DNA from 2 places in the Bradyrhizobium sp. SZCCHNR1002 genome. Region 1 is predicted to be linked to the other one. Evidence: riboswitches for the same ligand, from Rfam matches in the RefSeq annotation. Region 1 holds a riboswitch; the other holds the start of a gene.
What was found. Region 1 has a riboswitch for cobalamin ahead of QX108_RS13150 (TonB-dependent receptor plug domain-containing protein). Riboswitches for the same ligand answer to the same signal wherever they lie in the genome.
Positions count from the first base shown of each region.

Region 1 (3,402 bases):
AGATCCGATCGGTCAGATCAGCCGCCACGAAGCTCTCGGTGCCCTCCGTCGTGGCGAGACCGACATTGGCGTAGGAGGTGAAGGTGGCGTTGAAATTGATCAGGTTGGTGATGCTGTTGTGGAAGTAGGTCGTGCCGAAGCGGACGCGATCATCGAACAGCGGCTGCTCGAAGCCGGCATCATAGCCGGTGCTCTCTTCCGGCTTCAGGTCCGGATTGGCGAAGAAGTTGAACGCCGGAAAATCCTGGTGCAGCTGGCTCAGGGTCGGTGCCTTGAAGCCGGTGCCGTAGCTCGCCTTCAGCTTGGTCTCGGTGACCGGCAGGATCATCGCCGGCGCGATACGCCAGGTGCCGTGCCCGCCGAACTGGTCGTTGACGTCGTTGCGCAGGCTCGCCACCACGAACCAGCGCCTGGCAAATTCCGTCTGCAGCTCGATGAAGCCGGCCCTGTTGCCGTTCTCTGCGGAAAGATCAGCTGTCTTCAGCCGTTCGGTCTGTTGCTCCAGGCCGACGATGAGGTTGTTGTGCGGCGCCAGCTCGGTCACCGCATGCCAGTCATATTTGATGCGCTCGCCGGTGGCGACCGCGGCCACGGGATTGCCGGCCGTGAGATCGGACGACCGATTGTTCACATAGTTGACGCCGAAATAGTTCCTGATGCGGCCGCCGAGCACCGACCACACCGCTTCCTCGCGCGTCGCCAGCTGGCGAACGGTGTGATTGCTCCTGACAGCATCGGGAACGCTGGGAAAGCCGCTGTCGCCGGTGAACAGCAGGGTGGCGTCGGTGGTGCGGACCACTGAATTCAGCGTCCATGCCTCGTTGAGGTCGACGCCGAGCTTGGCCGAGGCGGTGACGTTGTCGTAGGTGTTGCCGATCGCCTTCTGCCCCGCGGGCAGCAATTGCCATGGCGTCACCGGCACGTCGCCGGCGTGCAGATGCGCGACATTGACCGCGTAGTTGACGTTGGCCTGCGAGCCGCTCAGTCCGGCGCTCTGGTTGAACGTCTTGAACGACCCGCTCTCGACCGAGGCGGTCGCCCGCGCCGGCCCGTCGCCCTTGCGGGTGATCACCGAGATCACGCCGCCGATCGCATCGGAGCCGTAGAGGCCGCTCTGCGGCCCGCGCAGCACCTCGAATTGCTGGATGTCGGCGGCCAAGAGATGCGCAAAGTCGAACGCGCCATTGCCGTTGGTGACGTCGCCGACGTCGATGCCGTCGATGATCAGCTTGGTGTGATTGGCATTGGTGCCGCGCACGAAGACGTTGGTCTGGCCGCCCGGGCCGCCGGCCTGCACGACGTTCAGTCCCGGGACCGTGCTCAGGATGTCCGGCACGGTGCGGGCCTGCTGGGTGGCAATGTCCCTGTCGGTCACGATCGTGATCGCATTCGCGACGTTGGCGACCGGCGTCACGATCCCGGTCGGACTGACCGCGACCGGCGTGCCGACCGGAGCAGCCGGCTTTGCCGCCGGCATCTGCCGATGCGCGGCGTTGCCGGTTCTGCGGGGCATGGCCGGTTTCGCAGCGATCGGCGTGCGCGGCGGGTCGACCTCGACCGGGGGCAGCAGGTCGGGCGAGGCGGATTGCTGCGCGGCGGCTGGGAGAGCACCGAGCATGGCGAATGACGAGAGGACGCAGAACGACGACAGAAAGGCGCGGCGGCGCCTGGCATGGGGAACGGGAGACACGAGTGACCTCGGCATGACGTCAGTGGCACGTCACCGCGAACGAGGTCTCATGCAGGCCTTGGCGGGCCTGCCTGAAAACGATGCCAATAACGCCCCGACCGGCATCCTCGCGTGTGACCACGGCTGACGGCAGGTCTCCTGGCTCGCGGGTCGTCACCTCCACGTCGCCTTCCCGGGACCGAGATTTCCCAGTGGCATCTGACGCGAGATTCGCCGCTTACAGTTGCGGGGGCAGCTGCGGCCTTCGATCACGTCGCTTGCGCGAGGCGTCCGGCACCGCATTCCCTTTTGAGCCCCGGTCGAGGGGCACCGTCACGATCACCGTAGAAGCGCGCCTGTGGCGGAGTCAATCGCCGGCGGGAGCAAGCCCTGATCGATCCCCTCAATTGCCGACCGCGCGATCGACGAGACATCCACTCGAATTTCCACAATGGAAAACTACCTGAGATTGTGATCGGCTTCATACGTCTCCCCTGGCTGCATGGGAGAGAAGGCGTCGTCGCCGGGTGTCCTCCCGGAGATCATCGATAGGAGCCCGTCATGAGCCGCCCGAACATCCTGCTCGTCACCTGTGATCAGTATCGCTTCCCGCGTTTCTCCTATGGTGCCGATCACGGCTTCGCCGAGCCCTTGAAGCGCATCCTCGGCTTCAGCGAGGACATCGGTGTCGACAACCCTTACGCCAAATTCTTTCCGGGCCTGCTGCGGCTGCGGCGCAATGCGGTGCTGCTGCGCAATCACACCATTGCCGCCAGCGCCTGCACGCCGAGCCGCGCCACCATCTATACCGGGCAGTACGGCACCAAGACCGGCGTCACCCAGACCGACGGCCTGTTCAAGAACGGCGACTCGCCGAACTTCCCCTGGCTCGCGGCCGACGGCATTCCCACCCTCGGCAATTGGATGCGCGAGGCAGGCTACGCCACGCATTATTTCGGCAAGTGGCACGTCAGCAATCCGCCGGACCATTCGCTGCAGCGCTATGGCTTCGACAATTGGGAGCAGTCCTATCCCGAGCCGCATGGCGCGCAGACCAACAATCTCGGGCTCTATCGCGACGCCGGCTTCACCGATTCCGTCTGTGCCTTCATCCGCCGCCAGGCGCTCGCGCTCAACTACAACCGCGTCGTGGCCGAAGCCGATGCGCGCGATCCGGATGCGGCGGCCCCCGATCCCTCCGACGTCAAGCCGTGGTTTGCCGTGGCGTCGTTCGTCAATCCGCACGATATCGCGACCTATCCGGCCGTGATCAGCCAGGCGCTGCCGTCGCCGGATCAGTCCGGCAAGCAGCAATCGGTGTTCGGCCCGCTCACCGTGCCGCTGGAAGGGCAGGGTACGCCGCCGCCGACCGCCGGAACGGCCGTGGTCCCGCTCAATCCGCTCGACTTTCCGCAAGACAGCGCCCATGCGCCGCCGACCATGAACGAGACGCTCGCCGGCAAGCCGTCATGCCAGCACGATTACGCCTACAAGATGGGTTTGGCGCTGGCGGCCAAGACCGGCTACAACGCGCTGTCCGGCAAGGACAAGGGCGACTCCAATGCCGCCGTCGATCTCGCGCTGCGCAGCTCGATCCCGTTCCAGCTCACCGATCATCCCGACGAGGCCTGCCGCAAGTTCATCCAGCTCTATGCCTGGCTGCATGCGGTGGTCGATGCCCATATCGACCAAGTGCTGCAGACGCTGGAGGAGACGGGGCAGGCGTCCAACAC
Region 1 is NZ_JAUHIS010000002.1:143,120-146,521, reverse strand. Features, by position in the region: gene QX108_RS13150 (TonB-dependent receptor plug domain-containing protein) at 1-1,705, opposite strand, end outside; cobalamin riboswitch at 1,801-2,019, opposite strand; gene QX108_RS13145 (sulfatase-like hydrolase/transferase) at 2,231-3,402, shown strand, end outside.

Region 2 (3,402 bases), on a different contig from region 1:
CGCGATGTTGAGCTCGTCGAGCACCAGCAGCCGGATCGCGGGATCCGCCATCAGTTCCTTGGCCTTGGCCCAGGCGCGCTCGGCCGCGGCTACGTCGCGCGCACGATCCTGCGTTTCCCAGGTAAAGCCTTCGCCGAGCGTGTGCCACGAGACCTGATCACCGAACGCGGCGATCGCCTTGCGCTCGCCCGTCTCCCATGCGCCCTTGCCGAACTGCACGACGCCGATGCGAAAGCCGCGGCCGATCGCACGCAGCATCAGGCCCCACGCTGCCGTCGTTTTGCCCTTGCCCTTGCCGGTGTGGACGATTAGCAGGCCCTTCTCGACGGTCTTCGAAGCGACCTCGGCATCCTGAATGGCCTTGCGGTTCTCCATCTTGGCCTTGTGGCGTGAATCGTCGGCGCTCTCGGTCATCGGCATGTCCTCTTCTTCGTCATTTCAATGTCAGCGGCAGGCCGGCCGCCATCAGGATCACACGGTCCGCAAGGGCGGCGACGTCCTGGTTCAGTCGTCCTTGCGCATCGCGAAAGGCGCGCGCGAGCGCGTTGTCAGGCACGATGCCCAGTCCAACCTCGTTCGAAACCGCAACGATGGGTCCGCGCGCGGCTGCGAGCGCCTCGATCAGATCGGCACATGCGGCCGCAACGTCTCTGTCGGCCAGCATCACGTTGCTGAGCCAGAGCGTCAGGCAGTCGATCAGCATCGGCGTGGGCGACGCATCGTGCGTGCGGACGAGCGCGGCGAGGTCGTGCGTGGTCTCGCGCGTCTGCCATCCGTCTGCGCGCCGCGCCTTGTGCTGTGCGATTCGTTCGGTCATTTCCTCGTCGAACGCCTGCGCGGTCGCAACATACGTCCAGGGCGGTGCGCTCGCCGTGACCAGCGCCTCCGCGTGGCGGCTCTTGCCCGAGCGCGCTCCGCCGAGCACCAGGGTCAGGCGCGGCAGGGCGGGAGGCGGCGGGGCAGGGACCATGGGGACGATTCCGATTGACGGGCTTTGGCGCGACCCGTATCTAACAGATGACGGTTCTCCGAAAGGAGAGATTTAGGGAACACGGTGCGGGATCACACCCAAGGCCGTGGCTGCCCCCGCAACTGTAATCGGCGAGTGTGAGGCCAAAGCACCACTGGGAAACCGGGAAGGTGGTTTCACGCAGCGACCCGAGAGCCAGGAGACCTGCCGTCGACATTGCTGTTGGCCGACCCGTCGCGCGGGGAGTCGCGATGCTGGTTCTGATCCCGCCGGGATGGGCGGGATGCCGTCGGATGCAGCGCATCGTCCGGTCCTCTGGGGGAGCCGGCAAGCGACGGAGACGGCCATGAAGTTCACACGCACGACGACTTTCACGATTGCGAGCCTGCTTCTGCTCGCCGCCCAGCCCGCTTTCGCGCATCACATGATGGATGGCAAGCTGCCGCAGACCTTCGCGCAGGGCATGCTGTCCGGGCTCGCCCATCCCATCATCGGCATCGATCATCTGGCGGCCATCGTGGGGGCCGGCATCGTTGCGGCGTTGCTCGGCCGCGGCTTCGCCCCGGTGCTGGCGTTCACGACGGCGATGATCGCCGGTGTCGGCCTTCACGTGGCGAAGGCCAACATCCCGGCGGCTGAGCTGCTGGTCGGCCTCACGACCGTCGTGGTCGGCCTCGTGGTGGTGATGCGCGGCCGTTTCGGCGTGCTGCCGGTCGCCGGTCTGTTTGCTCTGACGGGCCTCGTGCACGGTTACGCGCTGGGCGAGTCGATCGTCGGCGCGGAGACTGCGCCGCTCGGCGCCTATCTCGCCGGTCTTCTCGTGATCCAGACCGTGATCGCGGCGTGTGCGTTCCTCGGCACCAGGCTGCTGTCGGCCAAGGCCAATGCCATTGCGCCGCTGGCGCTGCGCCTGGCCGGCGCTGCGATCGTGCTGGCCGGCGGCGTCGCCGCGGCCACGGCAGCCGGAATGATCGGCTGATTGATGTCCACATCTGAAACCGGCGCAACGACGCTGTTCGTCTGCGTCACCTGTCGCACGCAGGCGGCTGAAGCTGCGCCGCCTGATCAGCCGCGGGCCGGGGCCCGCCTGCTCGCGGCGATCGAGACCGTGCCGGCCGAGCAACGTGCCGGCATTGCCGTGGTCGGCGTCGAGTGCCTGTCCAACTGCAACCGGGCCTGCACGGTTGCCGTGACGGCGCCGGGCAAATGGACCTATGTGCTCGGGGCTCTCGATCCCGATGTTCATGCGCAGGACGTGCTGAGCTTCGCGCAACTGCATCAGCGCCACGAAGCCGGTCTGCCGGCGTGGCGCGAGCGTCCCGAATACATCCGCAAGAACACCGTTGCGCGCGTGCCTGCTCTGGCAGAGCCGCGCTGAAGACGAGAGATCGTATCACCATGACGAAGTCGTTCGCCAAGACGCCTTGCACCATCGTCACCGGCTTTCTCGGGGCCGGGAAGACCACGCTGGTGCGCAATCTGATCGAGACGGCGAACGGCCGCCGGCTCGCCATCATCGTCAACGAGTTCGGCGATGTCGGCATCGATGGCGACATCCTGAAAGGTTGCGGCGTGCCGGACTGTCCGGAGGATCGCATCGTCGAGCTGTCGAATGGCTGTCTATGCTGCACCGTCGCCGATGATTTCGTGCCGGCGCTCAAGAGCCTGCTCGACCAGAAGGACCCGCCCGAGCACATCGTGATCGAGACGTCGGGTCTCGCGCTGCCGAAGCCGCTGGTGCAGGCCTTCAACTGGCCGGAGATCGCAACCCGCGTCACGGTGGATGGCGTCGTCGCGGTGGTCGATGGCCCGGCGGTGGTGGCCGGCCGCTTCGCCGACGATCCCGAGGCGCTTGCCGCGCAACGCGCCGCGGACGATTCGCTCGATCACGACAACCCGCTCGAGGAGGTCTACGAGGACCAGCTGCTCTGCGCGGACCTCGTCGTGATGAACAAGAGCGACCTGATGAGCGAGGACGAGCGCAAGGACGTCGCCGCCGAGATCGCGTCGAAGATTCAGCGCGCCGTCAAGGTGATCGCGACCGAGCATGGCAGGCTGTCGGCCTCCGTGCTGCTCGGGCTTGGTGCCGCCGCCGAGGACGATCTCGCCGCGCGTCCCTCGCACCACGACAACGAGGCGGAGCATGATCACGACGATTTCGAAAGTTTCGTGCTGGACGTACCGGCGCAGACCTCTCCCGATGCACTCGTCGATCGCATCGCGGCTGCCGTCGATGCGCATGACGTGTTACGGGTGAAGGGATTCGTCGAAGTAGCAGGCAAGCCGCTGCGCCTTCTGGTGCAGGCGGTCGGCAACCGCATCCAGCATCAGTTCGAGCGCCCCTGGCAATCCGGCGAATCGCGGCAGGGGCGGCTGGTGATCATCGGCGAGCGCGGCCTCGATGCGGCAGCGATCCAAAGCCTGATCGCGGG
Region 2 is NZ_JAUHIS010000001.1:1,917,423-1,920,824, reverse strand. Features, by position in the region: gene cobO (cob(I)yrinic acid a,c-diamide adenosyltransferase) at 1-414, opposite strand, end outside; gene cobU (bifunctional adenosylcobinamide kinase/adenosylcobinamide-phosphate guanylyltransferase) at 434-970, opposite strand; cobalamin riboswitch at 1,005-1,197, shown strand; gene QX108_RS08545 (HupE/UreJ family protein) at 1,317-1,949, shown strand; gene QX108_RS08540 (DUF1636 domain-containing protein) at 1,953-2,348, shown strand; gene cobW (cobalamin biosynthesis protein CobW) at 2,369-3,402, shown strand, end outside.
Region 2: linked by a shared signal. The riboswitch ahead of QX108_RS08545 (HupE/UreJ family protein) and the one ahead of QX108_RS13150 (TonB-dependent receptor plug domain-containing protein) in region 1 are both predicted to bind cobalamin.